Glaciimonas sp. CA11.2: one gene and its partner. The main gene of each other region encodes a partner of the protein of the gene in region 2 in a complex. Links are inferred from orthologs where the notes say so. Each region holds a gene or a part of one and is shown on either strand. Other genes may lie near its edges.

Region 1 (16,684 bases), 3.7 Mb from region 2 along the record:
CACGTCTAATACCACGAGTGGTTGTCCTGGCATCACTTGAAAACGCGCCGGCAACTCCACAGTCACAAGTCCGGTTCGCACCTCTTGGGCACTAACTGGTAATTGGTAACGTAAAGCCTCCAATGCTGCTAATGCTGCGGATGCATTCAACAATTGATTGGCACCGCGAAGGCTTGGATAGCCTAGAGAGTTGCGACGCTGGGTGCGTCCACCATAGTTCCACTGCTGCTTATCCCCAGTGTAGTTAAAATCACGACCCAGTAACCAAAGATCAGCGCCGATTGCAATGGCATGGTCAATAAGTGATTGAGGCGGCACTGGATCACTACAAATAGCGGTTTTTCCAGCCCGGAAAATACCCGCCTTCTCAAAACCTATTTTTTCCCGGGTATCACCAAGGTAATCAGTGTGATCGATATCAATGCTGGTCACAATGGCGATATCTGCATCAATCACATTGACAGCATCCAGACGCCCGCCCAGACCAACTTCCAATATCACCACCTCTAGATCGGCAGAGGCAAGCAAATGCATAATGGCAAGGGTCGTAAATTCAAAATACGTTAGCGAAACATCTCCACGTTGCGCTTCAACAGCTTCAAAACTGGCAATCAGCACATCGTCAGAGGCTGACTCGCCGTTTAACTGCGCGCGTTCATTGAATTTCAAGAAATGTGGCTTGATGTACAGCCCTACTTTGTAGCCAGCGCGTAATAGCATTGACTCCAACATCGCACATGTTGAGCCTTTTCCGTTGGTTCCAGCGACCATGATGACAGGACAAGAAAACCTGAGGTTGAGTCGTTCTTTTACGAGCTTGACACGATCCAAGCCCATATCAATGGTTTTAAAGTGGCGCGACTCGAGCAGTTCAAGCCAATCGTCTAACGTGGTGGGATGGCTTGCTGCGAGTGGAGAAGTTAACGATGTAGGCATAAATTAGTCATTTAACAAAACAATAGCCCGAACAGAAAGCGATTCGGGCTATCAGATTTTGAGTAATATCAATCAGGCAATTTCTGTAACCAAATGTCGATCATCAGCTCAGATCAAAAAAAACACATCAAGCGAGCGTTTCGGCTGGTTGATTCTGCAATAAGGCTAGCAAACGCGCGATCTCTTCGCGCATCTTGCGTCGATCGACGATCATATCGACTGCGCCTTTAGTGACTAGAAACTCAGACCGCTGAAATCCTTCAGGCAGTTTTTCGCGCACAGTATTTTCGATCACGCGTGGACCAGCAAAACCAATTAACGCTTTCGGCTCCGCGATCACAACATCACCCATAAATGCAAATGACGCAGATACCCCACCCATGGTCGGATCAGTTAAGACGCTTATATACGGTAATTTCTTTTCCGACAATTTAGTTAGCATTGCTGTCGTTTTTGCCATTTGCAATAACGACAACAAACCCTCTTGCATACGCGCTCCACCGGTCGCTGTAATGCAGATAAACGGTACTTTTTGCTCAAGCGCAGCTTGTGCACCGCGAACAAACCGCTCACCGACAACAGAGCCCATTGAGCCACCCATAAACTCAAACTCAAAACAGGCGACCACAACAGGCAACGTCATAATAGCGCCACCCAACACGATAAGTGCGTCGGTTTCACCGGTAGCTTCCATCGCCGCTTTGAGGCGATCCGGATATTTTTTACTATCTTTAAATTTAAGCGTATCAATAGGCAATGTTTCCTGGCCAATTTCATAGCGTCCACCAGCATCCAGAAGCGCATCCAGACGGTCACGCGCGCGAATACGCAAATGATGGCTGCACTTTGGGCAGACATGAATGTTGGATTCCAGGTCAGTCCGGTATAACACCGCTTCACAGGAAGGGCATTTAACCCACAGTCCTTCCGGGATCGATTTGCGGGTTGCCGAGTCACTGCGCTGGATACGGGGCGGGAGTAGTTTTTCAAGCCAACTCATAGAGCGACCTCCTTCATATTTTTTACTTGCCGAATTGTACCTTCAACCAAAAAACAGCGATAGTAAATCGCTGTTTCTACACAAACTTAGTGATTGAAGATTAAATGCCAATTTAGCAAATTTTTGTTAACGCCATTAACCAGGCCTGCGCGAGTACGACGGAAATTATTCGTCCAAAGCTTTCCGAATACCGCTGATAAATGTTTGCACCGCTGCAACAGCATGCTCACGCGGGGTATTTTCAAGTTCCTGAATAATGCGACTTCCGATGACAACTGCATCCGCTACTTGCGCCACTGCTTTAGCGGTAGCTGCATCGCGAATACCAAAACCGACACCAATAGGCAACTTAACGTGCTTGCGAATTGCTTCGATGCGCTTCGTGACTTCAGCGATATCGATATTAGCCGAACCCGTCACGCCCTTAAGCGATACGCAATACGCGAAACCACCGCCAACTTCGGCAACCTGCTTGATCCGCTCTTCAGTAGAAGTCGGCGCGAGCAGGAAGATAGGATCCATGCCATTGAGGCGCATCTTATGCGCAAACTCTTCACACTCCTCGGGTGGATAATCGACAACGATGGTGCCATCAATGCCCGCTTCTTTTGCAGCACTAATAAAAACATCCACGCCCATCCGTTCGAGGGGATTAGCGTATCCCATCAACACGACTGGCGTATGGGTATTGGTCTGCCGAAAAACCCGTACATACCCTAACACGTCATGCAGGCTGACATTGAATTTAAGCGCGCGTTCGCATGCCCGCTGGATAACAGGGCCTTCGGCCATTGGATCAGAAAATGGGACACCCAACTCAAGAATGTCGGCACCGCCAGCGACCAGAGCGTGCATCAATGGTACGGTCAACTCTGGATCTGGATCACCAGCGGTGATAAACGGGATCAGACCCTTTTTGTTATTTGCGGCCAGTGCGGCCAACGTAGTCTGGATTCGTGACATGGTTGTCTTAGAAAAATTTTCGTGAGCTATTGATTAAATTAAGCAGAACAAGCTCGGCCTAACAAGTTGTTTGAGATAAATCGCTTAAAATCTATCCATCGAAATACATTCAGTCTGCGTTCGGCAAATCATGATCATGTAGATCAGAGCGTATCGCCACCAACGGGTTTCCCCATGGTGGCGATTTTGTATTAACGCTATGCCGACTTCAACCGCTCAGCCACAGTATGCATATCCTTGTCACCACGACCAGACAAGTTTGCCAAAATAATTTTATCTCTCGGCAAAGTCGCTGCAAGTTTGGCAGCGTAGGCTAACGCATGACTGGATTCCAGAGCGGGAATAATTCCCTCAATAAGGCAACAGGTGTGAAATGCATCAAGCGCCTCATCGTCAGTGATCGTCTCATAGGTCGCACGACCACAGTCCTTCAACCATGCGTGCTCAGGACCAACGCCCGGATAGTCCAGGCCGGCAGAAACCGAATGCGTTTCAATAACTTGACCGTTCGCATCTTGGAGCAAATATGTTCGGTTGCCATGCAAAACACCGGGTGAACCAGCAGTCAATGAGGCTGAGTGCTTGCGGCTTGCCAATCCTTCACCCGCCGCTTCAACACCGATCAAACGGACGTCATGATGGTCTATATAAGGATAGAAAATACCCATTGCATTTGAACCGCCGCCGACGCACGCGACCACATAATCCGGTTGGCGACCGATCATTTCCGGCATCTGTATCAGGCACTCTTCACCAATGACAGACTGAAAATCACGAACCATCATCGGATAAGGATGTGGTCCTGCAACAGTGCCGATGATATAGAACGTATCCTCAACATTCGTCACCCAATCTCGCATCGCTTCATTGAGCGCATCTTTCAATGTCTTTGATCCTGATTCAACAGGCACGACTGTGGCACCTAGCAGATTCATTCGGTAGACATTTTGTTTTTGACGCTTGATGTCTTCACTACCCATATAAACCACACATTCCAAGCCAAAACGGGCACAGATCGTAGCTGTTGCGACACCATGCTGTCCCGCACCGGTTTCCGCGATCACGCGAGGTTTACCCATGCGCTTGGCCAGCAATGCTTGTCCGATCACATTGTTAATTTTGTGGGCGCCTGTATGGTTCAAGTCTTCGCGCTTGAAATAAATTTGTGCACCGCCCATTTGCTCAGACCAGCGTTTAGCGTGATATATCGGACTTGGGCGACCAACGAAATGTTTCAGTTCACTTTCATATTCAGCAACAAATTCCGGTTGATACTGGTAGTGCGCATAAGCTTCCGTCAATTCTTTGAGGGCAAGTGTCAAGGTTTCTGACACAAAGCTGCCGCCATACATACCAAAGTGACCCCTTGCATCAGGCAAATTGTAATGTGCAGCTTGCTGTAAGGTCGCGGTGGCGGGTGGTTGGCGCTCAGCAAAGTGCTCAAGCGGATTTAATTCTTTCATCTTTTTCTTTCTGAAAATGGCTGATTGACTGCTGATTGACTTTTATTGAGGGCATTTAGTCACCTCAAAGTGCGCAAAAAATACTGAGCACTATCAATAGATCTCGTCTTAAACCGTAGCCAACAATCTGCAGTTAATACTGCTGGCAAATATAGCACCCACAATGCACTAAAGATAATAGGACTCGCCGCACCATGCACCGCAGAATTCGCGCGGTTCAGTGGATTGCGAACAAAACTTACTCAGGCACTGTATCTGCTTGACGTACGGCTTCGATAAAAGCACGGATCTTTGCGGGATCCTTTACGCCCTTTTCTTGTTCGACACCACTGCTGATATCGACCGCAAAAGGACGAACACGTACCACCGCGTCAGTCGCGTTTTGTACGCTCAAGCCACCACTTAAAACGACCTGAGGCGCGAGTTCTTTTGGGATGAGAGACCAATCAAAAACCTTTCCGCTACCACCATAACCATCTACCAAGGTATCGAGCAACAAACCGGCAAATAGCCGACCATCAGATCGATATGTACGATTGTACTCTATCAAATCGCTGGCGACTGTTGCAGCACCTACACGCATTGCGCGCAAAAAAGGGCGATTGACACGTTTAGCTGCTTCATTGCATTGCAAAACCGATTCGTCACCATGAAATTGCAACAAAGACAACGGGGCCACATCAACTGTCGCAGCGACCTCATCGGCCGTCGCATTGACGAATAATCCTACCGCAGTAACGAACGGTGGCAATGTAGCAATTAGTTGCGCTGCTCGTTGAGGCGAAACAAAACGTGGACTTTTTGCATAAAAAACAAAGCCTATAGCATCCGCGCCAGCAGAAACCGCTGCCGCAACATCTTGCTCACGTGTCAAACCGCAAATTTTGATTCGGGTACGCTGGATCATGTTTATAGAGGTAATAATATGAGTAAAAATAGATACGAATCATCTATTTCGCAGAGATTCACACAAAACTTAGCAAAGGAGTGCTTTAGGCATCCACTTTATTCACTCTGAGCTCCAATGACGAACCTCCGCAAATAACGTCAATATTGGCCATAAATATTGATCTGTTTTGACTATATACGGATTATAACCAAGGTAATATTTTACTTTGTTGCTGCGGTAGTTTCCATTTTTGGTCGTATTCAACTTTCGCCAAATATAAGCCGTCCGGCATAAACGTTGGCGCGGCCCGACTCCGATCTTGCTGTAAAAGTAAGTCCGCTATCCATTCAGGGGACTGTTTTCCGATGCCAACGAAAATTAATGAGCCGATCATATTACGCACCATATGATGCAAAAATGCATTTGCGCGTAGGGTGAAGACAACCAGATCACCACTGCGGGCAATATTTACCTCATGCATAGTACGAACAGGAGAACGTGCCTGGCATTCGATGGCTCGAAAAGCTGAAAAGTCGTGCGTGCCAACAAAGTGCTCTGCGGCCGCCTGCATTAACGCCAGATCAAGTGGGCGAAAAGCCCACCCCACCTTATTCACCAACAAGGGCGATCGAATTGGATGGTTGTAAAGTAAGTAATGATAAGTACGCGCAGTTGCGCTAAAGCGTGCATGAAATTGTTGGTCACCATCAACGTGGTCGGTTACTTCAGCATGCGGTACTTCGCAAGCCCAACGTACCGCGATGGATGGCGGTAAAAAAGCATTCAATCCACGTACCCAAGACGATGCGTCTCGCGCCAATGGGGTATCAAAATGCACCACCTGTTCAAGCGCATGAACACCTGAATCAGTACGCCCAGCGCAAATGGTCGAAACTTTACCCTGCGTGAATTTTTGCAAGGCAAGCTCTAACCGATCCTGAACGGTCTTGCCGCTAGGTTGCGTTTGCCACCCCTGCCAAGGAGTGCCATCATATTGCACGCCGAGAACGATTCGCCTCACACCAACTCCACTTAAAAAATATCGCCATTAAAAGACAAAAAAGGCCATAACAATTTGGACTAGGAACCCATCGCAAAAAAAAACACTGCGTTTAAACACAAACGGGCGCCAGCATAACGCTGCGCCCGTTAATTGCCAAATATTATTAGCACTTCAAATTAAAAAATGCTCACCAACATTTTTACGTAAGCTTTACCAATAACGCTTTCGCCGTTGCTATCTGCCCCACATCACCGCCCTTTAATACCTCTTCTAGTAATTCGCGCGCGCCTTCACTATCACCAATTTCCTGATAAGCAGCAGCAAGATCAAGCTTAGTCGCCATTTCCGTGTTGTTCATAACAAGAGGAGCCTTCAATATTTCCTCTGACAAACTATGCTTATCAGCCACATTGACAAGATCAAGATCCATAGCTGAAAACTCGAACTCCAGGGGAGCAGCCATCACGAAGGTTGATGCTACATTCGATAGTGGAATAACAGGCTCCAGAAGAGTTGGAACCCCACCTGATACCTCTACAGTCGGGTCTGATGGAATATGTTTATACTGTACGCCAGTTTCAGCAGACGAACCCGTGACGCTAAAATCAGAGCCTGTCAACGCTTTGTTTTCAAGATCAAAATCCAGAGATTCCAGAATCGCCTTAGCGGATTCAGGTGTCGTCATCGTGATCGCCGAATGATGGCTCTTATCGACAGGGTCATCTAGGGGCGCAAAGTCAAAATCCAGATCTGGCTTGTCGTCTGGTTCCAATATATCTTTAAGTGGATCAGCATCTACATGCGACGGAGTGAGTAATATCGGAACTGCCACCTCCTCGACATCCAGTATTCGACTTTGTGTATTCAAAGGTCCAGGAATAACTCGCGGCGCATTAAATTCAAGTCCTTCCATTGGTTGCGTAGGAGCAGTTATCGATGCTGCTTTACTAACTACTTGCTCTGGCAAATCTCCTCGCCCATACAATGGATTAGTAGGGTCTATCGTCACTCCTAACGCCGCCGCTTGCTGCCAATCCTCCCCCTTCCCGACTGTTAGACTGTAGAGTTCGCTAGCTAGTATTTCGAAGGCCCGCACATCCTTACGCGCCGCATAAATTTCTAATAATTTAACGCGAATCGCATCACGCGTTGGCTGTCCGCGTAACGCTTCTTTTAAAATTTCTTCTGCCTGCAAGTCACGTCCATAAGCGATATAAACGTCCGCTTCAGCTACAGGATCGACATTCGTATCAAGATCGCTAACCGAAGGTACGAAATTAGAATTAAATACGCTATTTTTAGTATCAGTGCTCTGCCCTCCAGCCGCACCAAATAATGTGCTCGACTTGATCCCCGAGGTGCCCTGCGACCTTCCACCATTAGCTAAAAACACCTGCTGCTTGTTGCGACGCAGTCTGCTGATACCAAGGGCTGCTAATAGCAATGCCAACACGCCGACACCAGGTAATAGCAAAGGATTATCCGCTAAACCGCTTAAGGTGCTGGACTCAGGAGAGGGTGTTGCCAACTTCGGAATCTGCTTGGGCTGAGTAGGCTTGGGTGGCGAAGCGTCAGCTACCGCCGCAACTGATAACACAGGAGTAATAGAAGGTGCATTAGGGGCGACACCTGCCACAGTGGGCATCATCGAAGACGGTGTTGACCCAACTACGAGGGCAGCTTGAGGAGATGCACCAACAGATGGGGCAGCCGAAGCTTTTCCAGAGCTATCCGCTTGCTTTTGCAACTCCTCTAAATTCTTATTTTTTTGATCTATGACTTTTTGTAAGTCGTTAATATTTTTTTCTAGTTCCTTGACCCGAGTATTTGCTTCAACGTTTGTTTTTTCATGGGCAACTTGCTCTTCAGTCGCTGCAACCAATTTCGCATCCGCTTTAGAGGTGCCGCCAGCGCGTGATAGTTTCAGTTTGTCTTTGGCGTCGTTCGTAGGATTTGCCGGCTCTTCCACTTTCGCAGTGATTTTACCGCCACCACTCTGTTTTGCCTCATCGCCAGCACGCGGCGTTGCCGTGAGCAACTGACCAGCCAGCGTATTGCGATATCCGTTAAAGTCTTTCGACATTGCCAGAATTACACTTCTAGCTTCTGCTGAAGAAACGGTACGTGCGTTGTCCGCATCGGGAATTGAGAGAATCTGACCGCTACGCAAACGATTAATATTTTTATTGATAAATGCATTTTGATTGCCGCGATACAGGGCGACCAACATTTGATCAATTGACACGCCGTCCGGCAAGTTGGTATCCGCAATTTGATAAAGCGTATCGCCTTTCTTTACCCGGTAATCTCCAGCGCGTTTTTTATCACCCGTAGCAGCGGGAGCTGATGTTTTGGCTGTGCGAGATTCAGTGTGATCAGGTTGAGCTATTTTTTTTCACTATAACGTGGAAACGAGCGATCATTTCTCGCGCCGGGCAAAAACGCGGCAGCGTCCGCACCAGATGGCGCAGACGCTATTGTGGGACCCACTGCTGATGGGCGAACTGGTACAGTAATTTGTGCACTTTGCGCCACGTGAGAACTGGCGGGATCGAGCAAGACGTTATATTCCCGCACAACGCGCGTATTCGTGCCGCCCAACTCCATTAACACTGCAACAAATGGCTCGTTAATTGGTTGCGTAGAAGTTACGCGTACGAATTTACGCACTCCACGCTGATCTATCGAAAATTGGAGAGATAATAATGCGGGATTAAAATCGATATTGGCCTGTTTGTATGCATCAGCAGACGCTAATTTTGCAACTAATTGCGACTCCTCATCCTTGGCCACGGAAGTTAATTCAATCTCAGCACGCAGTGGTTGGCCTAGCGACGACAAGATCGTTAACTTACCAAACCCAGCGGCATGTGCTCCGGCCATCATTACCATGGAAGAAATGACTGCTGATGTAATTGTCTTTAAACCAACGGACATTAATTTGCTCGATGAATGTAAACTCTTGTTTAGTGGCATTGAAGACATTCCGTTGGCGTAAGTTAGAAGACAAATCTTGCGTTTTATCAATGTTATTTCCTGAGTTTTAAAACATTAATATTGCCCAAAAAGTCGAGCTAGGCCGATTCATTAGATATTTAGTAGATTACCAGTCTGGCAACAAATCACGAATAGTATTGGTCGCATTAAAATTACCAATAAAACAATGCCATGAAAATCTATCGTTGGACAGGGATGAACATCAACAATTGTATTATTCCGTCCTTAAGCCGCCTCTTGTAGACAACAAAAAGACGGAAGTCGCAATTGAACTAGTTCGCTTTTTTATTTATCCAACACAATTCGCAGCATGCGGCGCAGAGGCTCTGCAGCTCCCCACAGTAATTGATCACCAACAGTAAATGCCGAAAGATAATCACCACCCATTTCCAGTTTGCGTAAGCGGCCAACTGGAATCGTTAAGCTACCGGTGACTGCAGCTGGCGTCAGGTCACGCATTGAGGCCTCACGACTATTCTCGACAACCTTTACCCATTGATTGTTACTAGCGATGATGTCGTTAATTTCGTCAAGCGGCACATCTTTCTTCAATTTGATGGTGAGAGCTTGCGAGTGGCAACGCATGGCACCGACACGGATACATAACCCATCAACCGGAATAGGTTTTTTCCCACTGCTAAATCCTTCACCACGGCCGAGAATTTTATTCGTTTCTGCGCCGGCTTTCCACTCTTCTTTAGACATTCCGTTACCGAGATCCTTATCGATCCATGGAATTAGATTTCCGGCAAGGGGTACGCCGAACTGCTTGGTTTCGTCTGCAGAAAAACTATGCTGCTTAGCCAATACTTTACGGTCAATTTCAAGAATCGCTGCCGCAGGATTGTCGAGCAATGATTTGACTTCTGCATTGATTGCACCAAATTGGGTCAACAATTCACGCATATGTTGCGCGCCACCACCAGATGCTGCCTGATAAGTCATCGAGGTCATCCAGTCAATCAAATCATGCTGAAACAATCCACCCAGGCCCATCATCATGCAGGAGACGGTACAGTTGCCGCCTACGTAGTTTTTAATACCCCGCGTCAGTCCATCTTTAATGACATTCAAATTGACAGGATCCAACACGATGATGGCATCGTCTTTCATCCGCAAAGTTGATGCTGCATCAATCCAGTAACCGCTCCATCCGGACGCACGAAGTTTTGGGAAAATATCACTAGTGTAGTCACCGCCTTGACACGTAATAATGATCTCGCATTTTTTTAACGCCTCAATGTCATTAGCATCTTTTAATGTTGTTTCATTTTTTGCCAATGCAGGCGCAGGTCCGCCTGAATTTGAAGTTGAAAAAAATACCGGTTCAATATGGGCGAAATCGCCCTCTTCCTGCATTCGCTGCATCAGGACCGAACCAACCATGCCACGCCAACCGACTAAACCAACCAGCTTCATCATCATTCCCTAAAACATGAACGGGGAAACGCCCGTAACGTCAATAAATACTAAGAAAACATAAAATACAATGAAAACACAAAAGAAGGGTTCTACACCTTCTTAGTCGCGTAACTTAAGCCAAAGCCTTACATACGGCTTGACCCATTTCAGTTGTACTGACTTTTGTTGTCCCCGCTTCGTAAATATCACTCGTCCTCAAACCTTGCGCCAGGACCTTCTTTACTGCCGCCTCAACGCGATCAGCCTGTTCTGCCTTATTCAAGGAAAACCGCAGCATCATCGCAGCCGATAAAATGGTAGCTAATGGATTAGCAATGCCCTTACCTGCAATATCAGGCGCTGAGCCGTGTGAAGGCTCGTATAAACCTTTGTTATTGGCATCCAATGAAGCGGATGGCAACATGCCAATTGAACCGGTCAGCATCGCCGCTGCGTCCGACAGAATGTCTCCGAACATGTTGCCCGTGACAATGACATCGAATTTTTTTGGTGCGCGGACCAATTGCATCGCTGCATTGTCCACATACATATGCTCAAGCGCGACGTCCGGATATTCTTTATGGACGTCCGTTACAATGTCACGCCAAAACTGAAAGGTTTCAAGAACGTTCGCTTTATCGACACTTGTTAAACGCTTATCGCGTTTTTGTGCCGTCTGAAAGGCAACGTGCGCAATCCGACGAATTTCTGTCTCAGCATAGCGCATCGTATCAAAACCTTCGCGCTCGCCTTTGAATGCACCATCAGGGGCCGTACGTACGCCGCGCGGTTGACCAAAATAAATATCGCCGGTCAATTCACGAATGATCAAGATATTTAAACCTGATACGACTTCGGGCTTCAGCGTTGAAGCACCGGCTAATTCTGGGTATAAAATCGCAGGACGAAGATTGGCAAACAACCCTAAGTTCTTACGCAAACCAAGAATTGCCTGCTCAGGACGCAACGAACGTTCTAGTGAGTCGTACTGATAATCACCCACTGCGCCGAATAAAATGGCATCCGCCTCTTTTGCTAATTTAAGTGTGCCTTCTGGAAGAGGATGGCCGTGTGCGGCATAACCAGCTCCGCCAACAGAGGCTGTTTCCATTTCGAAACTTTCACCAAGTACCTTAAGAACATTCACCGCTTGCTCTATGATTTCAGGACCAATACCATCGCCCGGTAAAATTGCAATTTTCATGTTTTGTATTTAAATAAGTTCAAAGAAACGTTGAAATAATAACGCGCAGTCGATGGATATATTTTTATCGCCCTAGCCATTCAGGATAGTCGCCAAGCGCAAGCCAAAAAAACCATCTACATAAGATACTACTGTGCATATTTAGAATCATTGCATAAACGCAACTGCATCAAATCGTATTGGCTAACCATGGTTGCTCAAACAAATGACGATCTTCAAATTCGTGAATTTTGTCGGCCTGACGCAGTGTCAGTCCAATGTCATCCAGGCCATTTAGTAGACAATACTTACGAAACTCGCCCACTTCAAACGGATAGCTCACGCTACCGTTCGAGGTCGTCACTAATTGTTTTTCGAGATCGATAATCAGGCGGTAACCAGGAAACGCCTTCACTTCATCAAACAGGCCGTCAATCTGCGTTTCCGGCAAAACAATTGGTAGCAAACCGTTTTTGTAGCAATTATTGAAGAAAATATCGGCAAAACTTGGTGCGATTACAACGCGGAAACCATATTGATCCAGCGCCCACGGCGCATGTTCACGCGACGACCCACAGCCGAAGTTCTTGCGCGTTAAGAGAATCGAAGCGCCTTGATAGCGCTCCTGGTTCAGTACGAAGTCCGGATTAAGCGGTCGTTTTGAATTATCCACTCCTGGCTCGCCATGATTCAGATAGCGCCATTCATCGAACAAGTTCGGCCCAAATCCGGTACGCAAAATAGATTTCAAAAATTGCTTCGGTATGATGGCATCGGTATCGACATTAGCACGGTCCAACGGTGCCACCAAACCATCCAGTACAGTAAATTTATTCATCACATTTATTCCAAATAAAGCGCTTCAAGCTAGCGACAAAGAGACAATAACAACGTAAAACACAGTGCAATTAAACACATAATCGCTACTGAAAATTACTTGCCTTGCATTTTTTCGCCCACATGTTCGACATCTTGGCCGAAACCGTGAAATGTATTACAACCAGCCATTGAAGTAGAAATAGCAGCAAGAAGACATAAAGCAATAATTTTTTTCATATTTACGAAATCAAAGGTACAAATAAACGTTCTATAGGGATCGTACATCAACAAAATGACCTGCGATTCCCGCTGCAGCGGCCATTGCCGGACTTACCAGATGTGTACGCCCACCATTACCCTGGCGACCTTCAAAATTGCGGTTTGAAGTTGATGCACATCGCTCACCTGGCTCAAGGCGATCGGCGTTCATGGCCAGACACATTGAACATCCTGGCTCGCGCCACTCAAAACCAGCATCTTTAAAAATTTTATCCAGGCCTTCGCGCTCAGCCTGTTCCTTAACCAGACCAGAGCCGGGAACAACCATCGCCAGCTTCACATTTGATGCACGGAATTTGCCGCGAACCACTACCGCTGCTGCACGCAAATCTTCAATACGAGAATTAGTACATGAGCCAATAAACACTTTGTCGATGCGAATATCTTCCATCGCGGTATTTGGCTTCAGCGCCATGTAAGCCAACGCCTTTTCCATGCCATCGCGTTTGGTCGGATCTTTTTCTTTATCGGGATCCGGCACGCGGCCATCAATCGGCACCACCATCTCTGGTGAAGTGCCCCAAGTCACTTGCGGCTTAATTTCGGCAGCATTCAGTGTAACCACCATGTCAAATTTGGCGCCGACATCAGAGTGCAGCGTACGCCAGTAACTAATAGCCCGCTCCCAATGTGGTCCAACTGGTGACAATGGTCGCCCTTTGACATAGTTGATAGTGGTGTCGTCCACGGCAATCATGCCAGCACGCGCACCTGCCTCAATCGCCATATTACAAACTGTCATTCGGCCTTCCATCGACAAAGAACGAATTGCTGAACCACCAAATTCAATCGCATAACCAGTTCCACCAGCAGTACCGATCTGGCCAATTACCGCTAGTACCAGATCTTTAGCAGTGACGCCGTTCGGTATCACACCGTCGATTTGTATAAGCATCGATTTGGATTTTTTGGTCAATAGCGTCTGAGTTGCCAATACGTGCTCTACTTCAGACGTCCCAATACCTTGGGCCAGACAGCCAAATGCGCCATGCGTTGATGTATGCGAATCGCCGCAGACAACTGTCATCCCCGGCAAGGTGGCACCTTGCTCAGGTCCAATCACATGGACGATACCTTGACGTAAATCGTTCATGGCAAAATAAGTCAGGCCATATTTTTTGGCATTGGCATCCAAAGTCTCGACCTGAAGACGCGAAACTGGATCAACGATCCCATGGGCGCGATCAGTAGTGGGAACATTGTGATCGGCCACAACTAGATTAGCAGGAACTCGCCAAGGCGTGCGCCCGGCTAGCTTAAGTCCGTCAAAAGCTTGAGGACTCGTCACCTCATGCAGTAAGTGACGATCGATGTAAAGAATTACCGTGCCATCTTGTTCAGCATGGACCACGTGAGATTCCCATAATTTGTCGTAGAGCGTTTTTAGCATGATCAATCGCGTATCTGGACGCGCTAAACAGTGAAATTAGCCTATGATTATGCCATAGTTGGGGAGTTCAAATTTAGCTGAAAAGCGCCACGGTGTCATAAAAACATCACTCATGTGCGGAAACCGTTTGTAAATAGAAAATTCTGCGGGTGATGTTTGAAATTTTTAAATTTTTTCAAACCATCCGGCAAAATCTTATTTATTGACTATTTTATAATTATTTTTTTGATATTAAATACAGTAACTACCGATCTCATCACTCGATAAATACAAATAATTCGTTCCTTTTGCATTATCACGACTGAAACATCATTATTGAACACCCTTCCTCACTCAAGAGGAGGAGTTTATTGAAAAAGTTCAAAGCGATTCGAGAGAAAATACAAATAAGCTCAAGCGCAGCTTCCTTCTAGGTCGACAGGAAGCTGCGTCAAAAACGAACTGTTAGCTTACGAAAGTCAATTCGGCGTGATAGCCGGGCTGAACCCACAATGTGTTGCGGTACTGACTTTTGAGCGTCGTAAAGGCATCTTTGCCGATCATCTCACCTGCGCGCACCGCGTCAAATGTTCCGTTGATGAAGTCTGCCAGATGTTTAGGCCATTCATAATGCCCGTTCGCACCCGCTGTCACTGCAAATGATTTTTGCGAGTGATGTCCTTCGGGATCGGTAAGCGAAATAAGAATATGGCTACCTACCGCCAAGTCACCGGTTGAGATAATCGCGCTAACCGTTTTCCAGGTTGGAGCGTCCCCGGTAGCCGGCTTAATTGTCACCGTTATTTTCGCATCTTTGGATTGCGACCAAATCATGTTGAGGTACTGGCTATATTGCGGTGCAAACGAACCATCTTTTTGTTCGACACCAGCGCGGAACAACGTGGTGTTATTGAGTTGATCAGCCACGTACTTAGGCCAGCGATAATGGGTATTACTACCGCTCGGCAAAGTGATGTCGATGCTCGTTGGTTTAACGTTCGGCTTAGTCGCAGTAACGGTCACCGTACTGCCGACAGGCAAATCGCCGGTTGCATTGATCTGGCCAGCTTTAATCCAGGAAAGACTAGCCGCCGGTTCCCCGATACTTTTTGAGACCCGTCCTGTATTAGCAGCGTCGCCTCGTGCCTTCGGCCATGGGCCCTTAGCCAGAGATGTGCCATCGCCCTTGATCGCCACAATGCAAGTATCATCGCAGGCAATCGCGTAAAGAGTGCCGTCTTTGCCTATCGTTAATTGAGAGGCGTTACGATTTTCAGATGATTTCCATTTTTGCTCGCCCGTTGCAGCGTCAATCGCATACAGCGCTTCTGTTGTGCCAACGTAGAGAAGTCCCCCAGCGCTAACTGCAGGCGTTGCGGTAACGCGTTCTTTATAATGATAGGTTGTACTTTCTCCAAATGGAAAAGTCCAGCGCGGGACGTGGGAATTATCGTCCAATGTGAGTGCAGAAAGCGCGTAACGTGTTCCGTTGACTGCGGAGTCGGCGAAATAAATCGAGGAGCCAGCGATCACCGGCTCCGTTAACAAGCCCCCCATATATCGTCTATCGGACTTAAAGCTATAAAGTAAATGAGCCGGTTGATCAGGATACTCTGCATTAAGAGAGTAAAGACCATATTCTGTTTGCGTAGAGTTATAGTTGGCCTGCTTGTATCCAAGTGTATAAATTACACCGTTGTCACCCACTGCCGACTGCAGCGAGCGCATAGGTAATCTGACTCCCTTAGATGCATCACCATTTTCTGCGACGGTAAAGTTGGCGCCGTTGAAATGCCCTTGTTCCTGAGTAGAAATATGCGCTACACCGGCTGCATCAATGACAGGAGAAAAAACCTCAAAATATTCGTTAAACTGCGGTTTAGTACAACCGACACCTTTTAATTGTTTTTGCCATTTTATCAAACCATCGTTAAAACCAACGCCTAAAAATTCATGTTCAGATACGGAACTTGATACCGCATTGCATCGATTGAAATAAAGCGTCCCATCCTCTCCCAATGCCGCTGTGTCTACATGCTGGGTTGACATCTTGGACAAAGGCTCAAGTGGGGTCGTCCTTAATACATTTCCAGTACGCGTGTCCACAAATATCAGCAAACTACTATCAAATAGTCTTGCTACGACCGTGTTATCTTTAACAATTAACCCTGTAAAGCTTCTGTACCGATTGTGATAATAAGGGACTTCCAAATTGTGGCCGGTAGGATATTCGGTCAAATAATCTAGACTCCACTTAAGCTTAAATTGATCTTCTACATCGCTGAACCCGAGCATACCGATGTGTCTTGCTTTAGCGCTATGATTGGTTCGGCCAGCATATACATCACCCCCTGCATCTAATGCCAAGTCAAAGAACTTATC
Region 2 (16,490 bases):
ACACGTAACGTCACACTCACTGCAGAAGGTGAAATTTTTGTGGAAGTGGCGCGCAGTCTTGTTGCTGATATCGAATCCGCATTTTCGGATATGGCCGATTACGTGGCTCGCCGTAAAGGACGGGTATCCATGGCGGCACTGCCATCGTTGGCCGCCAATGGCTTACCGGCGGTGATTGCGGCGTATAAAAAACAATTTCAGGGGATTAGCGTTCAGCTTTATGACGCGCTATCCGATCAATGTCTGGAATTGTTGCGATTGGGAAAGGTCGATCTGGTGGTGACCGCACCTGGCGCTCGTTTGATGGAGTTTGAGACGAGAACGCTTTGCAGTGATCCGTTTTACCTCGTTTGCCGACGGGATCATCCTTTGGCGGAAAAAACGAGTATCGCCTTAACCGACTTAACCGGCTGCGATTTGATTCACCTGGCGAAGTCCACTAGCGTGCGGCAAAAGGTCGATCTTCTTATCCGCAATATAGCGGTCAACGATACGGGATTCGAAGTCGAGCATTTAGCGACAGTAGCGGGGCTAATCGAGCACGGCTTGGGCATAAGCTTGGTTCCTGCGCTCACTTTATTCCAATTTCGACAGTTGAATCTGAAGGCGATTCCGGTCGAAACCGAGGGCGTAATCCGTCCGATATATATCGTGAAACAAAAGGATCGCAATCTCTCTATCGCCGCACGGGGAATGTTCGATTTGATCGTGGCAAGCTTTCAAAACCCTGCATTGCCAGATCCATACCTATGATCTCGATTCTGCGCTGACCGTTTAGCTAATCGGCTCTTTCAGGCAATTATCCAGCGAAGATGATGGTAGCGCTAGCCGAGAAGACATGCCGTAACCAGAGCGCTCCGTTACATCTATTGAATGAGATCCAGCGTATAAAAAAGCAAGATATTAAGTCTACAGGCATAATTAGATCGGTCGTGAACTGAGGCGTGCTCCTATCGTCATAACGCTATCCACCAAAAAATGTTTGGCATTGTCGGCATTGGATTTTTGTACAGAATTGTTGTAAATCAATATTCAAAAAAATGATGCGCCAATTGGCGATTAGCGGACAGGAGTAAAGATGGATTGGAATAATGCGCTGCTGGAAAGCCTGATATGGATCAGTAAGGCTTTCGTTATCAGCATTATCTGCTTGACCCTGATCGTGCTGATTCTGGCGCGTTTTACAACCTGGGGGAAACAGTTTAGCCGGCTAACAGCGGATTTTTTTAATCCTGCAAGAAGTAAGCAACCATTAATCTGGTTAGTTGGGATTGTTATTCTGACCCTTTCTTCGGTGCGAATGACTGTTCTATTTTCATTTTGGAGCAACGGTCTTTACAGTGCGTTGCAAAAATTGGATGCCAAAACGTTTTGGGCCATGATGATGATTTTTTCCATCTTGGCTACCGTTCACGTTTTCCGTGTGTTAGTTAATTTTTATGTGCGGCAGGCTTTTTTGATTCATTGGCGCGTGTGGCTTACCAACAATTTGGTGGATCGCTGGCTGGCCAATCAAGCCTATCACCGCACACAATTTGTTGCGCAAAAAATCGATAACCCCGACCAACGTATTCAGCAGGATGTAGAAGGTTTTGTGTCAAGTTCGCTGACCTTATCGATGGGCGTGCTGGATTCGGTCGTTTCACTCTTCTCGTTTAGTATTATCTTATGGGGCTTGTCTGGCGCGCTGGCAATGTTTGGTATTGAGATCCCGCGCGGCATGGTATTTGTGGTTTATATTTACGTACTGATCGCCACAATTTTTGCAGTAAAAGTTGGTCATCCATTGATGCGATTAGCGTTCTTAAGCGAAAAATTTAACGCGGATTTTCGTTATGCATTGGTCCGCATACGCGAATATGCGGAAAGTATCGCTTTTTTTCGTGGTGAGAATGTTGAGCGCAACACGTTGGGTATCCGTTTCGGCAATTTGATTGGCAACATGTGGGCGATCGTTTCTCGATCCCTGAAGTTTCAAGGCTTGAATCTCGTCATTAGTCAGATCGCGGTAGTGTTTCCCCTAATCATTCAAGCGCCACGTTTTTTCAGTAAACAGATTACGTTGGGCGACATGATGCAAACGGCGCAAGCATTTGGGCAAGTCCAGGATGCGCTTTCGTTTTTCCGTAATGCGTATGATGATTTTGCAAGCTATCGGGCGATTATGAATCGCCTTACAGGCTTCCTTGATTCGATCGACGCCGCACAACAGTTACCGGGCGCTCAGATCGATTATCAACAGAATGCGTTTATCGTCGACGGGCTGACGGTCAAAACGCCAACGCAGGTGGCGTTGGTAGAAAATCTAAGTTTTAGTTTGATGCCAGCGTCGTCGCTTCTAATACGCGGTCGTTCGGGTGTCGGAAAGACTACATTGTTGCGTGCAGTTTCTGGATTGTGGCCTTACGTTGAGGGCGATGTGGTACGTCCGGACGTTGAGCACGCTTTATTTCTACCGCAAAAGCCGTATCTTCCTTTGGGTACGCTGCGTACCGCCTTGCATTATCCAAACCTTGTGCTTAACGATGATAGCGCAGCTGAAGTGCTGCGCCAGTGCCAACTCGGACATTTGATTGGGCGGCTCGATGATCCGGCTGACTGGACGCAAATACTATCGCTAGGTGAACAACAACGGCTGGCAATTGGCCGCGTGTTATTGAGTCGACCGCAAGTCGTTTTTCTCGATGAGGCGAGTTCGGCAATGGATGAAGGGTTGGAGCATGCGATGTATCAATTAATGCGCGAATCGTTGCCGCAATTGATCATGGTCAGCGTTGGGCATAGGAGCAGTTTAGCGATGTTCCACGCCCAGGAATTGGTCTTGCTTGGCAGTGGAAAATGGCGGCTCGGGGCGATGGAAGGTTGGCTGGATGCTTCCGAAACGCCGCTGCTACCGGTGGTTTGACGGGTTTGCACACCCGGTCAGTTTAATCGAATGATTTTGTTTTTGATTTGGTTACGCCGGGTCAAGAGCTTCAAAATACTTTTTATGGTGCGACTATTTTTATAGTCCTAAAATATTAAGTCGAAAAAAATGGCTACCGTAAGTAGCCATTTTTTTGTCGGGCAAGGGAAACGCAGCAACCTAAACTACGTTTCTATTAAATCTTCTTCGCAAGTTCAGCTGCATAGCCGATGTAATTTGCTGGCGTCATTGCCAGCAAAAGATCTTTTGCTTCTTGCGGAATGGCCAGTGTCAAAATGAACGTCCGCAATGCGTCTTTGGAAATGCCTTTGCCACGGGTTAGTTCCTTTAATTGCTCGTAGGGATTTTCGATACCATAGCGACGCATCACGGTTTGGACCGGTTCTGCCAATACTTCCCACGTTGCATCAAGGTCTTCCGCCAGGCGGGATGGATTGACTTCCAGCTTGTTCAGGCCGCGCAAGCAACTGTCATAAGCCAGCAGCGAATAGCCAAGTCCGACACCGATATTGCGCAGCACGGTGGAGTCGGTCAAGTCACGCTGCCAGCGCGAGACCGGCAATTTTTCCGACATGTGTTTGAGTACAGCGTTGGCCATACCCAGATTGCCTTCGGAGTTTTCAAAGTCAATAGGATTGACCTTATGCGGCATTGTCGACGAGCCGATTTCACCAGCCTTAAGGCGCTGCTTGAAATAACCAAGGGCAACATAGCCCCAAATATCGCGATTCAGGTCGAGCAATATCGTGTTGGTGCGGGCAACCGCATCAAACAGTTCCGCCATGTAATCGTGTGGCTCAATTTGAATTGTGTAGGGGTTGTAAATCAGGCCGAGGCGTTGTTCAATCACATTTTTCGAGAATGCTTCCCAATCAAATGTTGGGTAGGCAGAAAGGTGGGCGTTGTAGTTGCCGACTGCACCATTCATTTTGCCCAGTATTTCCACATCAGCTATACGCTTGGCGGCACGCTGAAGGCGGGCGACGACGTTTGCCATTTCCTTGCCAAGCGTTGTCGGACTTGCCGGTTGACCATGCGTGCGCGACAGCATCGGTAGTTCGGCGTTCTCGTGCGCCATTGCGGTGAGCTTGGCGATTAATTGTTGTAGCGATGGCAGCAAAACAGTGTCTCGCGCTGCCTTCAACATCATACCGTGGGAGGTATTATTAATGTCTTCTGAGGTGCAGGCAAAATGGATGAATTCCGATGCTGCGACGAGTTCGGGCACGTCCTTGACTTGCTCTTTAAGCCAGTATTCCACTGCTTTTACGTCGTGGTTGGTGACTGCTTCTATTTCTTTAATTCTCGCGGCGTCTGACTCAGTAAATTCAGCGGCTATCCTATCCAACTGTGCGTTTGCGATTGCCGAAAACGGTTTGATTTCGGTAAAACCAGCGTTAGATAGAGCTTGCAACCACGATATTTCTACTTTGACACGGTGGTGCATGAAGCCGGACTCAGACAAGATCGGGCGCAGTTTGTCGGTTTTTGCGGCATAACGACCGTCTAGCGGAGACAAGGCAGAAAGTGCGGTAAGGGGCATGGTAGTGAAGATCAGAAAGTGTGAATCAAAGCGCCGAGAATTTCTTTGGCGAAACTATTGTATTGGTGTCAATTGAGCGAGCACCATCGCTATTGCGTGTTCTGTACGATGTTACTGCGATGCGCGTGATCCGGAAGTCTAGGATAACCAACAACTTCTGCATTGCCGCAGGCACGACCAGAGTCGAATTTTACCATTTGCGAGGGTGATGATCTGTTGTTTTGCATGTCGGCCAGTGATGGGAGTTGCCGAAAATGATAAACCCCGAGTTATAATCGGGGCCAATTATTTCTATAAGTAGCATATGAAGCTGATCGGATCTCTAGGTAGTCCCTACGTGCGTAAAGTCCGCGTTGTCATGGCGGAAAAAAAACTCGACTATACTTTTGTCCTGGAGGACGTCTGGTCTGATAACACCGCGATTCAGATATCCAACCCACTGGGCAAGGTACCGTGCCTGGTGATGGAAGATGGCGGCGCGATGTTTGACTCACATGTGATTGTTGAATATCTCGACACCCTGACCCCGGTCGGTAAATTGATTCCGGTGAACACTCGCGAGCGTGCTGAAGTTAAATGCTGGGAAGCATTAGCCGACGGTGTGTCGGATGCGGCAATCTTAATGCGGCTGGAGCGCTTGCAACGTCCCGTCGAACATCAAAGTGAAGCGTGGGTTGCGCGTCAGCGCAGCAAGGTTGATGCGGGATTGAAAGCGATGGCGGCCGGTTTGGGCGAGAAGCCATTTTGTTCAGGTAATCATTACACGCTGGCGGACGTTGCTGTCGGTTGCGCACTGGCCTGGATCAGCTTTAGATTTCCTGAAATCGAATGGCGCGAGACTTATCCTACGCTTGCGAAGTTGGTTGATAAAGTATCAGAGCGTCCATCTTTTAAAGATACTGCGCCACAATAATTACACCATAGCTCAGTGATTGTGCAGTAAAGGCGCAGCAAAAAGCTGAGTAAAAGTATTTCGACTACTCATTCGGATGGTTAATCTTAGTGGGTAGCTGACTTTTTTTAGTCGTGAAAAAAGTCGATGGTGACTCTCCAAACGTCTTCTTGAACATTGCAGAAAATGCGGATTGGCTAGCGTAGCCCAATTCGGCAGCGACCAAAGAGAGTGGCATGCCACGGGTGATCATCGGTGCTGCGTGCGCAAGCCTGATTTGCTGCCTCCATTGTCCAAATGTCATTCCTAAATCGCGCTCAAATAAACGCGCTAACGTTCTTTCAGATGCGCCCACCCGTTGTGCCCAATCACCAAGTGTCATCGCAGAACCTGGATCGTTAAGCAACGCCTTGCATAGCGTCACCAGGCGTTTTTCGGTCGGTAACGCGACACGAATCGCTTGTGTCTCTGCGAGCGTCAGTTCGTTCAAAATAAGTTGGCTTAGAAGCGATTCACGCACGCTCTCCTTGTCAGCATCGACTAACGTTAATGCAGCGATCAATTCACGCAACAGCGAGGAAACTTCCACAACGATGCATTGATCACCCTGAAATGGTGTGGCGCTGGTATGGATATATAGTGCACGCAACTGTGCTTTCTCGATGGTCTTGATTTCATGTACGACTTGCGGAGGAATCCAGATTGCACGAAGCGGCGGTACGATCCACGTGCTGTTGCCGACTGAAACACGAAGCGTGCCTTCAGGCGCATATGTGACTTGACCCCAAGCGTGCATATGCGGGTGCAATACCGCAGATGCGGCAAGATCGCGTGCTCGCATCCGAACAGGGTGACGTTGATCCGGCACCGAATCTCTAAGGTCTGTCTCGGTATGAGTCAGTATTGGAATTGGCATGATGGTGGCAATCGGTATGAGCGAATGGCAGAAATACGATAGAAGATGACATTTTATCTTAAAACAGTCGCCGTGTTTTTGCTTACACTGCAGTGAGTAGCGGTGTAATCTGTTCGCTTTAAAAGTGATTTTCGCCTGATACCAGAGTTGTTAAGCCCGGCCATCCAAAAGTTATCAGGGAGAAAATTAGCGTAACAAGATCAGGATTAAGTCAAAGTCAGCAAATGTTGAGGCAAGTTGCTGGCACCGTCGGCCCTAAGCCTTATTGAGCTTATGCCTTCCACCATCAGTTTTTATACTTTTTTCTACTCGCCATGCAAACAGCTATCAATCAATTACCCGTTTCGCAGAAAGAGCAAAGTTCGGAAAAAACCGGCTTTCGCGTTCTAGGCGCGATCAGTTTTGCCCATTTTTTGAATGACATGATTCAGTCGCTGATTCTGGCGATTTATCCGTTGTTAAAGGCTAACTTTAGCCTCAGTTTTGCTGAAATCGGGCTTATTACCTTAACCTATCAGATTACTGCCTCGATTTTGCAACCAGTGGTTGGTCTCTACACTGACAAGCATCCAAAGCCGTATTCGTTGGCGGCAGGAATGTGTTTCACGCTGGTCGGGTTGGTAACGTTGGCAATGGCACCAAGTTTTGGGGTGTTATTGGTCGCAGCGGCGCTGGTCGGTACTGGATCATCTATCTTTCATCCAGAGTCATCGCGTGTAGCGCGTATGGCGTCAGGTGGGCGGCACGGTCTGGCGCAATCAATATTTCAGGTCGGCGGCAATGCGGGTAGCTCGATGGGACCGTTGCTGGCCGCATGGATTATTATTCCACACGGACAAACCAGCATTGCCTGGTTTTCGTTGGCGGCGTTGTTAGCCATTGCAGTGTTATGGCAAATTGGCAACTGGTACAAACAACAGGGGCGGATAAAAAAGAGCGCCAAAGCACATCAGGTCTTCGTTGCTTTACCACGCAAAAAAGTACTATTTTCAATTGGTATTTTGCTGCTACTCATTTTTTCTAAGTATTTTTACATGGCTAGTTTGAGCAGCTATTTTACTTTTTACCTGATTGATAAATTTCATTTGTCAGTGCAGTCGGCGCAAGTGCATCTGTTCATATTTTTGTTTGCGGTTGCGGCTGGCACAATGCTGGGCGGTCCAATCGGCGACCGCGTCGGGCGCAAGTTGGTGATTTGGGTATCGATATTAGGCGTTGCGCCTTTTACGCTGATGTTGCCCTATGCTAATTTGTTCTGGACCGGCATTTTGACGGTTGTGATTGGCTTAATTCTGGCTTCTGCGTTCTCAGCCATTTTGGTATTCGCTCAGGAGTTGGTGCCGGGCAAAGTTGGTACTGTGTCTGGTTTATTCTTTGGATTTGCGTTCGGCATGGGAGGGATTGGCGCGGCAGCTTTGGGTAAATTAGCCGATATGACCGATATTCACTTTGTTTATCAGGTGTGTTCGTTCCTCCCTTTGATTGGGTTATTCGCGGCTTTTCTACCTAATCTTGATGCGCACAGACAAAAAGCGGTGGCTAGCTAAAAAGCTAACCGCTCAAGGTGGCGCGACAGCAGGATGTCAACAGTAATAATTGGCATGAGAAGCAAGATTATTGTCAATTTACGACTGTCGATAGCCACACCTGAAGCTATTACCTTTATGCAGATTTGGAAGCTAGAAATATAAAAGCGCGCTTACTCATCGTAAGCGCGCTTTTTTGTATGCTTTAGCAACAATACTCAACGTTAAATTATTTTTTATTGTTCGTGACCCATTGCTGCAATGCCTGCATTGTATTTTCAACGTGCTTTTCAGGGCTCAAGCTGCTGTATTCGTAAATAATATTGCCATTCGGGGCAATAACATAAGATACGCGATCGGCATAACTGGTCTTGGATAGCAGAACTGAGTCGTATGACTTCATGATGCTTTGGGTAGTATCGGCTGCAACAGCAAATTTACTACGACATTCGCTGAGAGAAAATTTATTGAGTGTGTCAATATTGTCGTTGGAAACACCGATTACAGTCGCGCCGAGAGCCTTGTATTTATCGGTTGCATCAGCAAACAAGTGGGCTTCAATCGTGCAGCCTTTAGTGAATGCCGCGGGATAAAAATACAATACGACCGGCCCCTTTTTCAGCTCATTGGCTAAAGAATAAGTAAAGACCTTGCCACCCAAAGATGCATCGGTGGTGAAGTTGGGCGCTTTTTCGCCAACTTTCAGTGCTGCCAGCGCAGACACGATTACAGTCGCGCTCACCACAAGTCCAGCTAGTGCGGCAATCCATCGTCTCATGTCAATTCCTTTAGAGATAACCATTAAAAGTATTGGTTATCATGCGGCCTTAACGTTGCTTTGTCGACTGGATTTTGATTGCTGCGGAGACTCTTAGCGTCCGCCGCCCCAATGACCGCCTCCGCCACGTCCACCTCCACCGCGCCCGCCGTGACCCCATCCGCCGCCGCGACCACCATGCCAACCGTTACCCCAGCGATACGGGCTGTACCCAAAGTTAGAGTATCCGAACCCTAACGATACTGCTGGTGCTGCGTAAACGGGGCCCCCGCCGACATAGGCGCCATCTACCGCACCATAAGGCGTATAGCCACCGCCATAACCGTAGCCGGAGTTTCCATAACCGTCATAAGGGACGGCAACACAGCCAGCGAGTAGCAGCATTGCGCCCACGGCGCCTAATAAAAGAATTTTTTTCATGATCCCTGCTTCCTTGTCGTGATGCAATATTGGACGCGGAACGACAGGTGAAGTTCATAAGCGGCTTTTATTGATCTTAACAATGAAAAAAATGCAATGAACCACGATAAGGGGCGAAATATTCTGATCTTCGCTTAAATAGTAGCTATTTAAGCGCAATTTAGCTTCGGGTTATGAGCGCCCTCATGATTTCCGGTTAAACTTTGATTATCATTTTACAATTGGTAACCAAATGCCTTTTGAAAACGATCATCGATTTCTGCGCGAGTTGGAGCATGATTTTGCGGTCCTTGCTCCGCGATTTTTATACTACCCATTAAATTGGACAGTCGCGTAATCGTAGGCCAGTCCATACCCGTTGTAAGTCCGTATAATATTCCGGCGCGGAAAGCATCGCCGCATCCGGTCGGATCTAGCAAGCGTTCAGCCTCCACGCAAGGAATCGTGACTTTGTTGCCACCGGTAAAGACATCCGCTCCTAACTCGCCACGTGTCACCACCAGCGCAGTTACTTGATCAGCAATTTGTGACAGCGACAGACCTGTCCGTGAAGTCAGTAATTCAGCCTCGTAATCATTGACCGCAATGTAGGTTGCCCAATCAATAAAACGCCGCAACTCCGCGCCGTCAAACATGGGCATACCTTGGCCTGGATCAAAGATCAGCGGAATGCCATGTGATACCGCATGCTCAGCATGTTGCAGCATCCCGTCACGACCATCCGGTGCGACGATGGCGTATTTGATAGCGCTACGCGTGCTTAAATCAGCCATGGTCACTTCGTGTGAGTGCGTCATTGCGCCTGGGTGGAAAGCGGTAATCTGGTTGTTATTTGCATCCGTGGTGATAAAGCATTGTGCGGTGTAGATGGAGTCGATGGTGCGAATGCCGGCACATGAAATATCCAACTGTTTCAACCGTTCCAGATAGGGGGCCGCATCATTGCCAACGGTCGCCATGATCAATGGTTCGCCACCCAGCAATTTTAAATTGTAAGCAATATTGCCAGCGCACCCGCCGAAATCCCGGCGCATGGTGGGTACTAAAAAGGACACGTTTATTTTATGCAATTGATCCGGCAGAAGGGCATCCGCAAAGCGGCCCGGATATTGCATGATGACGTCGTAAGCTAATGAACCGGAGATGAGGGATGTCATAGGTGGTTTTCAGAATAAGGAGAAATCGGTTGGAATGTGGTTGTAAATCAGTTCGGTAATCAGTTTAGCAATAATGCCGAAAATAGATCAGAATACCCACTTTAAAATTTGGTAGTTGACGCGCAGAAACTATGGGTAAAAGAGGTAAACCCGATATCCGGATGGCTTTAACTGTAACAGTTCAAACGTCAATTTGACGGGATGTTCGGTGTTACGGCGGAATCCATCTGCTGTATCCGCCACGGTCGTTAGATAGTCGCTTGGCGCAAAGACACGTCGCGCTATCGCTTTTTCGCTAGCGTCATTCAATGTCAGTTCGACTGTTGGCCAAGCTTGCGCCGTGCTGCTGCGATTACGCATCAGCAATGTTAAGGCAAACAGATTACGCGCAGGCGCGATTAATTGCAGTTCATTAGATTCGATCGATATATCGTCGATGCTGGTTGGTAAGTTTATCTGGCATCCAAATTTGCCGCATGCGCTCTGCAGTAATGGTTTGAGCATGGGGACACTTGCCGCGAGTTGATCCCGATAGCGATAACCCGTTTGTCCAATCAAGCCAACGGTCAGGATCACACTAGCGATCCACATGAAGGTCCGAACCACGCCGCCGACACGCTGTTTGCGTTTTGCTTGCTGCATAAATCGCGGTTCTGCTAGGACATCGTGCATGCCTTGGTCGGCCTGGCGCGGGTTTTCTTGACTGGTTTCATTGCTGCGGCCCTTGAAAGTAACGTCTACGCCACTCTCAATGGTTGGCTCTGGCGGATTCTTCTTTTTTCCATTCCAGTGCCTATTTTGCAGCTCGTCAATCAGTCGATCAAGCTCTTCATCTTCAGCAGTATCTGTGCCGTCCGGCAAGAATACGTTTTCAGCATGAGGCGAATTGCCAGAGGCTACCTGAAATAAGGTCATCCGCTGCAACGGGTCTTCCTCGTCGACCGGACTATTTATTCCACTTAGATCTGGTTCGTTGGTCTGAAGACGATGCCACACATCTGGTAATTTTATGCTGCTAGTCGCAGAAGTTGTATGCTGAACGTCAACCCCAACTTGTGGGGTCGCTTCGCCTGGCGCTTCTACTTCGGTTGGCTTAACGTCCTGATCTGAAGATGGCGCAAACGTTGGCTCAAACGGATGGCCTTCCACGCCCTCTGTGAATGCGAGAGGTTTAGTTGGCGGAGAGTATAGCGTTGACGAAAGCGCCGAGGACAGATATTCAGAAGTCGACGACGGCGGTTGTGCTGAATCAGGTAAATAAACTGGACGACGTTCCAGCGGCCCAAACCACTTACTGTTGGCGATGGCAGTGGAAGAGGTTTTTGTCAGTACTATTTCTGGAGCAATTGGCGCAGGTGCTGAAAATGTGGTGCGATCTGGAAAAGCTGTTGAGGCCTGAAATGCAGGCGTCGTTTGAGACGGATCGCTATGGTCTTTAGCTGTTAGGCTTATAGGGATTTCGGTCGGCGCTGAATGGTCTGGCCTTACCAAGTGTTCGATGCCATTGAACACTTCACGGCAGGAGCCGCATCGGACCAACCCTGCGCGCAATTTCAATTGATCATTAGCGACCCGAAAGGTGGTCTGACAATGGGGGCATCGCGTCGCCAGCGCCATAATTACCTAGGTAATCCAGCTGACACTGTCGGTAAAGTGCCCGACAATGCAACCCAGCCATCCTGCTCGCGCCAGACCGTCAGCTCTATCCACGGTGCATAAGCCGCAATGACGTCCTGTGCTTGCTCTGCTAAAACGCCTGACAACGTGAGGCTGCCGCCAAGTGCAATGCGCGCGCACAACATCGCAGACATCAGCTGTAACGGACCTGACAAAATGTTTGCCACGACGATGTCGAATGTCTCTTGTCCTGCGCGTTTCACGAAATCATCTGGCAAATAATAATTAATATCACAGTGATTACGGGCGCTATTGTCGCTCGCGGACACGATCGCCTGGGGATCAATGTCCACCCCAATGACGCTCGCTGCGCCGAGTTTTTTAGCTACCATCGCCAAAATACCTGAGCCGCATCCGTAATCGAGTACAGACTCCACCTTTTGTTCGCCAAGATGGGTTTCTAGCCACTCCATGCACAAACGTGTGGTCGGATGGCTGCCGGTGCCGAATGCGAGGCCGGGATCCAGTTCCAGGATCAGTCCATTTGCGTCAGGCGCATCGTGCCAGCTTGGCACGACCCAAATATTTTTACCGATATGAATGGGAGCAAACTGTGACTGCGTTAACCGTACCCAGTCTTGCTCGCCAACCGAGCGCAACGTGTATTCCGGTGCTGATTGCAAGCCGCACGCTAATGCGGCGGCGGTGACAATGGCGTCATGATCAACGTCGACGTCACTCAACGCGACAACACGGCTCCGCTCCCATGCTGCTTCTTCCGGTTCCATGCCCGGTTCGCCGAACAAAGGTTGTTCGGCTGCCGTGCCTTCGTCCGCGTCTTCCACTGAGACCGATAATGCGCCAGCTTCCATCAATGCGTCTGACAACGCTTCAGCGTGACTGCGCGCTACTTCTATAACAATTTCGGTCCAGCTCATGTGCAGCCTTACTTCTTTTCAGGTTTAGGTAAATCCGGTCTTTCGGCCAGTTTATGTTCCAGATAGTGGATGTTGGTACCGCCTTCAATAAAGCGCGCATCGATCATTAACTCACGATGCAGTGGAATATTGGTGCTAATACCTTCGACTACCATCTCGGAGAGCGCAATTTGCATGCGCTTGATCGCTTGTTCGCGGGTAGTGCCGTATGAGATCACCTTGCCGATCATTGAATCATAGTGTGGCGGTACGTAATAGCCAGCGTATGCATGCGAGTCAACCCGAATTCCAGGGCCGCCCGGGACATGCCACGTGAGGATTTTACCCGGCGATGGCGTGAACTTGAACGCATCTTCGGCGTTGATGCGACATTCTATCGAATGACCGGTCAGATGAATATCGCGTTGGCGATACCGCAATTTTTCGCCTGCAGCGATATGAATTTGCTCTTGAACGATGTCAACACCGGTAATCATTTCGGTGATCGGATGTTCAACCTGGACGCGTGTATTCATTTCGATGAAATAGAACTCACCGTTTTCATACAAAAATTCAAACGTCCCAGCGCCGCGATAATCCATCTTGCGACAGGCTTCGGCACAACGATCGCCAATTTTTTCAACGACTTTGCGCGGGATGCCCGGTGCTGGTGCTTCTTCAATCACTTTTTGGTGGCGGCGTTGCATGGAGCAGTCGCGCTCACCGAGCCAAATGGCATTCTTATACTGATCGGCCAAAATCTGAATTTCCACGTGACGCGGATTTTCCAGATATTTTTCCATATAGACTTCTGGATTGCCGAAAGCTGCGCCAGCTTCAGTTTTTGTCATCGTGACGGCATTAGCCAATGCTGCTTCCGTATGGACAACACGCATACCGCGTCCGCCACCACCGCCTGATGCTTTAATAATGACCGGATAACCGACTTTACGAGCAATCTTAATTACTTCTTTCGGATCGTCTGGCAGTGCGCCTTCTGAACCTGGAACGCATGGCACGCCAGCACGGATCATTGCTTGTTTGGCGGAGACTTTATCGCCCATCAAGCGGATATTTGCTGGCCGCGGTCCAATAAAGACAAAACCGGATTGTTCAACACGTTCAGCAAAATCGGCATTTTCGGATAGGAAACCGTAGCCGGGATGAATTGCTTCAGCATCAGTTACTTCTGCCGCGCTAATAATCGCTGGCATATTTAGATAACTAAGACTTGAGGGTGCGGGGCCGATACAAACTGATTCATCTGCCAACTTCACATATTTGGCGTCGCGGTCAGCTTCTGAGTGGACCACCACGGTTTTGATGCCCATTTCGCGGCATGCGCGCTGGATTCGCAAAGCAATTTCGCCGCGATTGGCGATGAGAATTTTTTCAAACATAGTAAATGGTATTCCGTGGCTAGTATTTAAGCGTTAATTCGAACGATATCAAGCGTTCGGGCGGCAGATGCGTGAAAGGCGTACGACGACACTTCTGAGAAGAGCCGCTGTCTACATAAATACGCCGGTATCATGCTCAATGCCGTCCGCAAGTTTATTCGGTTCTCCCGAATAAACTCTCCGTTGGCGCGAACTTAACCGATGATAAACAAAGGTTGACCGAATTCTACCGGTTGGCCATTTTCCACCAGAATTTTTTTCACCACACCAGAAACGTCGGCTTCGATTTCATTCAGCAGCTTCATCGCTTCAATGATGCACAACGTTTCGCCTTCCTTGATTTCCGAGCCGACCTCTACAAATACTCCCGCGCCTGGAGCTGACGAACGATAAAACGTGCCGACCATAGGTGATTTGACGATGTGACCTTCTGGGACCGCAGGGACTTCTACCGCTGGCGCGCTGACTGGTGCCGCCATTTGCGCCTGGTACGGTTGTTGAGCAACTTGCGGTTGCATCATCACGACCTGATTGTGCGATGACTTAACAATACGTACTTTGCTTTCACCCTCGGTGACTTCCAGCTCTTCGATATCCGATTCAGCGACTAGGTCGATTAACGTTTTAAGTTTTCTCAAATCCATAATGCAATCCTTCAGTGTATGTTTTAAGAATAAAAAGTGTTAACGAATGAATTACTGCCATTCTTGTTTTTTAGTAGGCAGAACCATCCGTTTGGTACGAATTAATGTTTGTAAGCCTAAAGTTGATCGATTGCGAACGAAATCGCGATGCGATAACCCTCTACGCCCAACCCGCAGATGACGCCAACGGCAATGCCTGATAGATAAGAGTGATGCCTAAACTCTTCTCGTTGGTGAATATTGGAAATATGCATTTCCACAAAGCGTATTGCCACGCCAGATAATGCATCTCTCAATGCAACACTGGTGTGTGTCAGTCCACCGGGGTTGATAACAATAGCATCTACCCCTTCAGCTTTTGCGGCATGGATACGATCAATCAGCGCACCTTCGTGGTTGCTCTGAAAATGCGCCAGGCGAACACCAGCATCGGCTGCTTGAGCCTGCGCTGCGAGCACAATATCTGCTAGCGTAGTTGATCCGTAGACTTCTGGCTCACGCGTGCCCAACAAATTCAGGTTAGGACCATTGAGGAGAAGTAAATTTTTTGCCATGGAGATCGTGCTTCGTTTGACGACGTTGGGCGCATTTTGCCGTTAAATGACTTTAACTGGCAAGCGGAATTTTGTTATGGTTCGATTGGGTTTATTTTTTCGCGTCCATAAATCCCAATTATCTCAGCGCAGACGATAGTTATTTTAATTGCTAATAATCAACTATTTAGTGCTGCAATAATGACAAATCTTTGCGTAATTCATCAAATTTAATGCTTCCAAGGTAAGTCTTTTTTACCTGCCCGTCAGCGCCGATCAATACGGTAAATGGCAATCCGCCAGCGGCATTACCAAATTGTCGCAAGAGAGATGTGCCGTCTGTTCCTGCAACATATAAAGGATAGGTAATTTTATATTTCTCAGCAAACTTAGCGATCGCCTCTTGTGAGTCAATACCGACGCCAATCACATGAATATCTTTTTTAACAAGTTCAGTGCGTAATGCATTCAATTCTGGCATTTCTTCGACGCAAGGGCCGCACCAGGTCGCCCAAAAATTCACTATGAGCGGTTTCCCTTTCCATTGGGATAACGGCGTTTGCTTACCGCTAGTGTCTGCCATCGATTGAGCGAATAGATTAGCAACAGCCGGCGCTTGAGGAGGAGATGGTGTCAGTCGTTGAAGATTGAAATAGACGCCGATAGCGCAAAATAGGATCGCAATCGGTATATATAGGAACAATTTTTTTTTCATTCGGTATCGTTTGTCTTTGAAAGTGTGGCTCTTACTTGCTCTGTAGTAATGCCAATTTGTTGTTCAAGCAACAAGCGTGCTGCAACCAGATCCAGTCGGTCGCTGCGCGATAAGTGTGTTCGGCTCGGCCTGATACTACCGCGTAAGGCGTTACTTTCATATAGCGCTAAGTGTATACTCTCGTTTTTATAGGCAAAATGAAGAATTTCAGCTGGATCGTTACCCGTATGATGGCGATGGCGTTTTTCGGTCTGGTTATCGCTCTCCAGGTCGGACACAGTGAATTGCACATTTTTATTAAGCAGGTAAATTTCCACATCTTTAGGACTATCAACGAATAACTGTAAATGGATATCAGAGTGTTCGCCAGCGGTGCCATTGCACACTGCCCCGGTCAAATAAGGGCAAAAGGCCGAAAGTTCAGACATTACCTCAATCGCAATTTTTCTTAAATGCAATAGCCTGACGGGCTGGGTCTCAGCCAAGAACAATGCATTATATGAACG

The links.
Region 1: the proteins of accB (region 2) and accD are in contact, whole or in part, in a solved structure (PDB 8UXZ), measured with the Escherichia coli proteins. The link is inferred for Glaciimonas sp. CA11.2 from one-to-one orthologs.

The regions. Positions count from the first base shown.
Region 1 is NZ_JAVIWL010000001.1:4,582,641-4,599,324, forward strand. Bases 1-2,944 are described here. They hold accD (acetyl-CoA carboxylase, carboxyltransferase subunit beta), read right to left. Parts: upstream 1,937-2,944; coding sequence 1,064-1,936; downstream 1-1,063. Other genes in these bases: folC (bifunctional tetrahydrofolate synthase/dihydrofolate synthase), read right to left, coding at 1-936; trpA (tryptophan synthase subunit alpha), read right to left, coding at 2,102-2,899. Also shown: trpB (tryptophan synthase subunit beta), read right to left, coding at 3,097-4,362; RGU75_RS19985 (phosphoribosylanthranilate isomerase), read right to left, coding at 4,601-5,269; tRNA pseudouridine(38-40) synthase TruA, read right to left, coding at 5,454-6,272; RGU75_RS19995 (FimV/HubP family polar landmark protein), read right to left, coding at 6,454-8,643; RGU75_RS20000 (hypothetical protein), read right to left, coding at 8,640-9,191; asd (aspartate-semialdehyde dehydrogenase), read right to left, coding at 9,537-10,670; leuB (3-isopropylmalate dehydrogenase), read right to left, coding at 10,786-11,856; leuD (3-isopropylmalate dehydratase small subunit), read right to left, coding at 12,026-12,673; RGU75_RS20020 (entericidin A/B family lipoprotein), read right to left, coding at 12,769-12,939; leuC (3-isopropylmalate dehydratase large subunit), read right to left, coding at 12,923-14,323; RGU75_RS20030 (PQQ-binding-like beta-propeller repeat protein), read right to left, coding at 14,768-16,684.
Region 2 is NZ_JAVIWL010000001.1:928,721-945,210, reverse strand. What follows is about bases 13,012-15,761. They hold accB (acetyl-CoA carboxylase biotin carboxyl carrier protein), read right to left. Parts: upstream 14,737-15,761; coding sequence 14,287-14,736; downstream 13,012-14,286. Other genes in these bases: RGU75_RS03955 (TlpA disulfide reductase family protein), read right to left, coding at 15,457-15,761; aroQ (type II 3-dehydroquinate dehydratase), read right to left, coding at 14,853-15,290; accC (acetyl-CoA carboxylase biotin carboxylase subunit), read right to left, coding at 13,012-14,092. In the rest of the region: RGU75_RS04025 (LysR family transcriptional regulator), read left to right, coding at 1-753; RGU75_RS04020 (ABC transporter ATP-binding protein/permease), read left to right, coding at 1,079-2,905; purB (adenylosuccinate lyase), read right to left, coding at 3,102-4,469; RGU75_RS04010 (glutathione S-transferase N-terminal domain-containing protein), read left to right, coding at 4,774-5,382; RGU75_RS04005 (helix-turn-helix transcriptional regulator), read right to left, coding at 5,447-6,277; RGU75_RS04000 (MFS transporter), read left to right, coding at 6,592-7,824; RGU75_RS03995 (peroxiredoxin), read right to left, coding at 8,033-8,581; RGU75_RS03990 (hypothetical protein), read right to left, coding at 8,675-9,001; RGU75_RS03985 (carbohydrate kinase family protein), read right to left, coding at 9,217-10,158; RGU75_RS03980 (DUF3426 domain-containing protein), read right to left, coding at 10,288-11,775; prmA (50S ribosomal protein L11 methyltransferase), read right to left, coding at 11,778-12,713; more of accC, read right to left, coding at 12,722-13,011; more of RGU75_RS03955, read right to left, coding at 15,762-15,984; RGU75_RS03950 (hypothetical protein), read right to left, coding at 15,981-16,490. UniProt on the Escherichia coli protein: This protein is a component of the acetyl coenzyme A carboxylase complex; first, biotin carboxylase catalyzes the carboxylation of the carrier protein and then the transcarboxylase transfers the carboxyl group to form malonyl-CoA.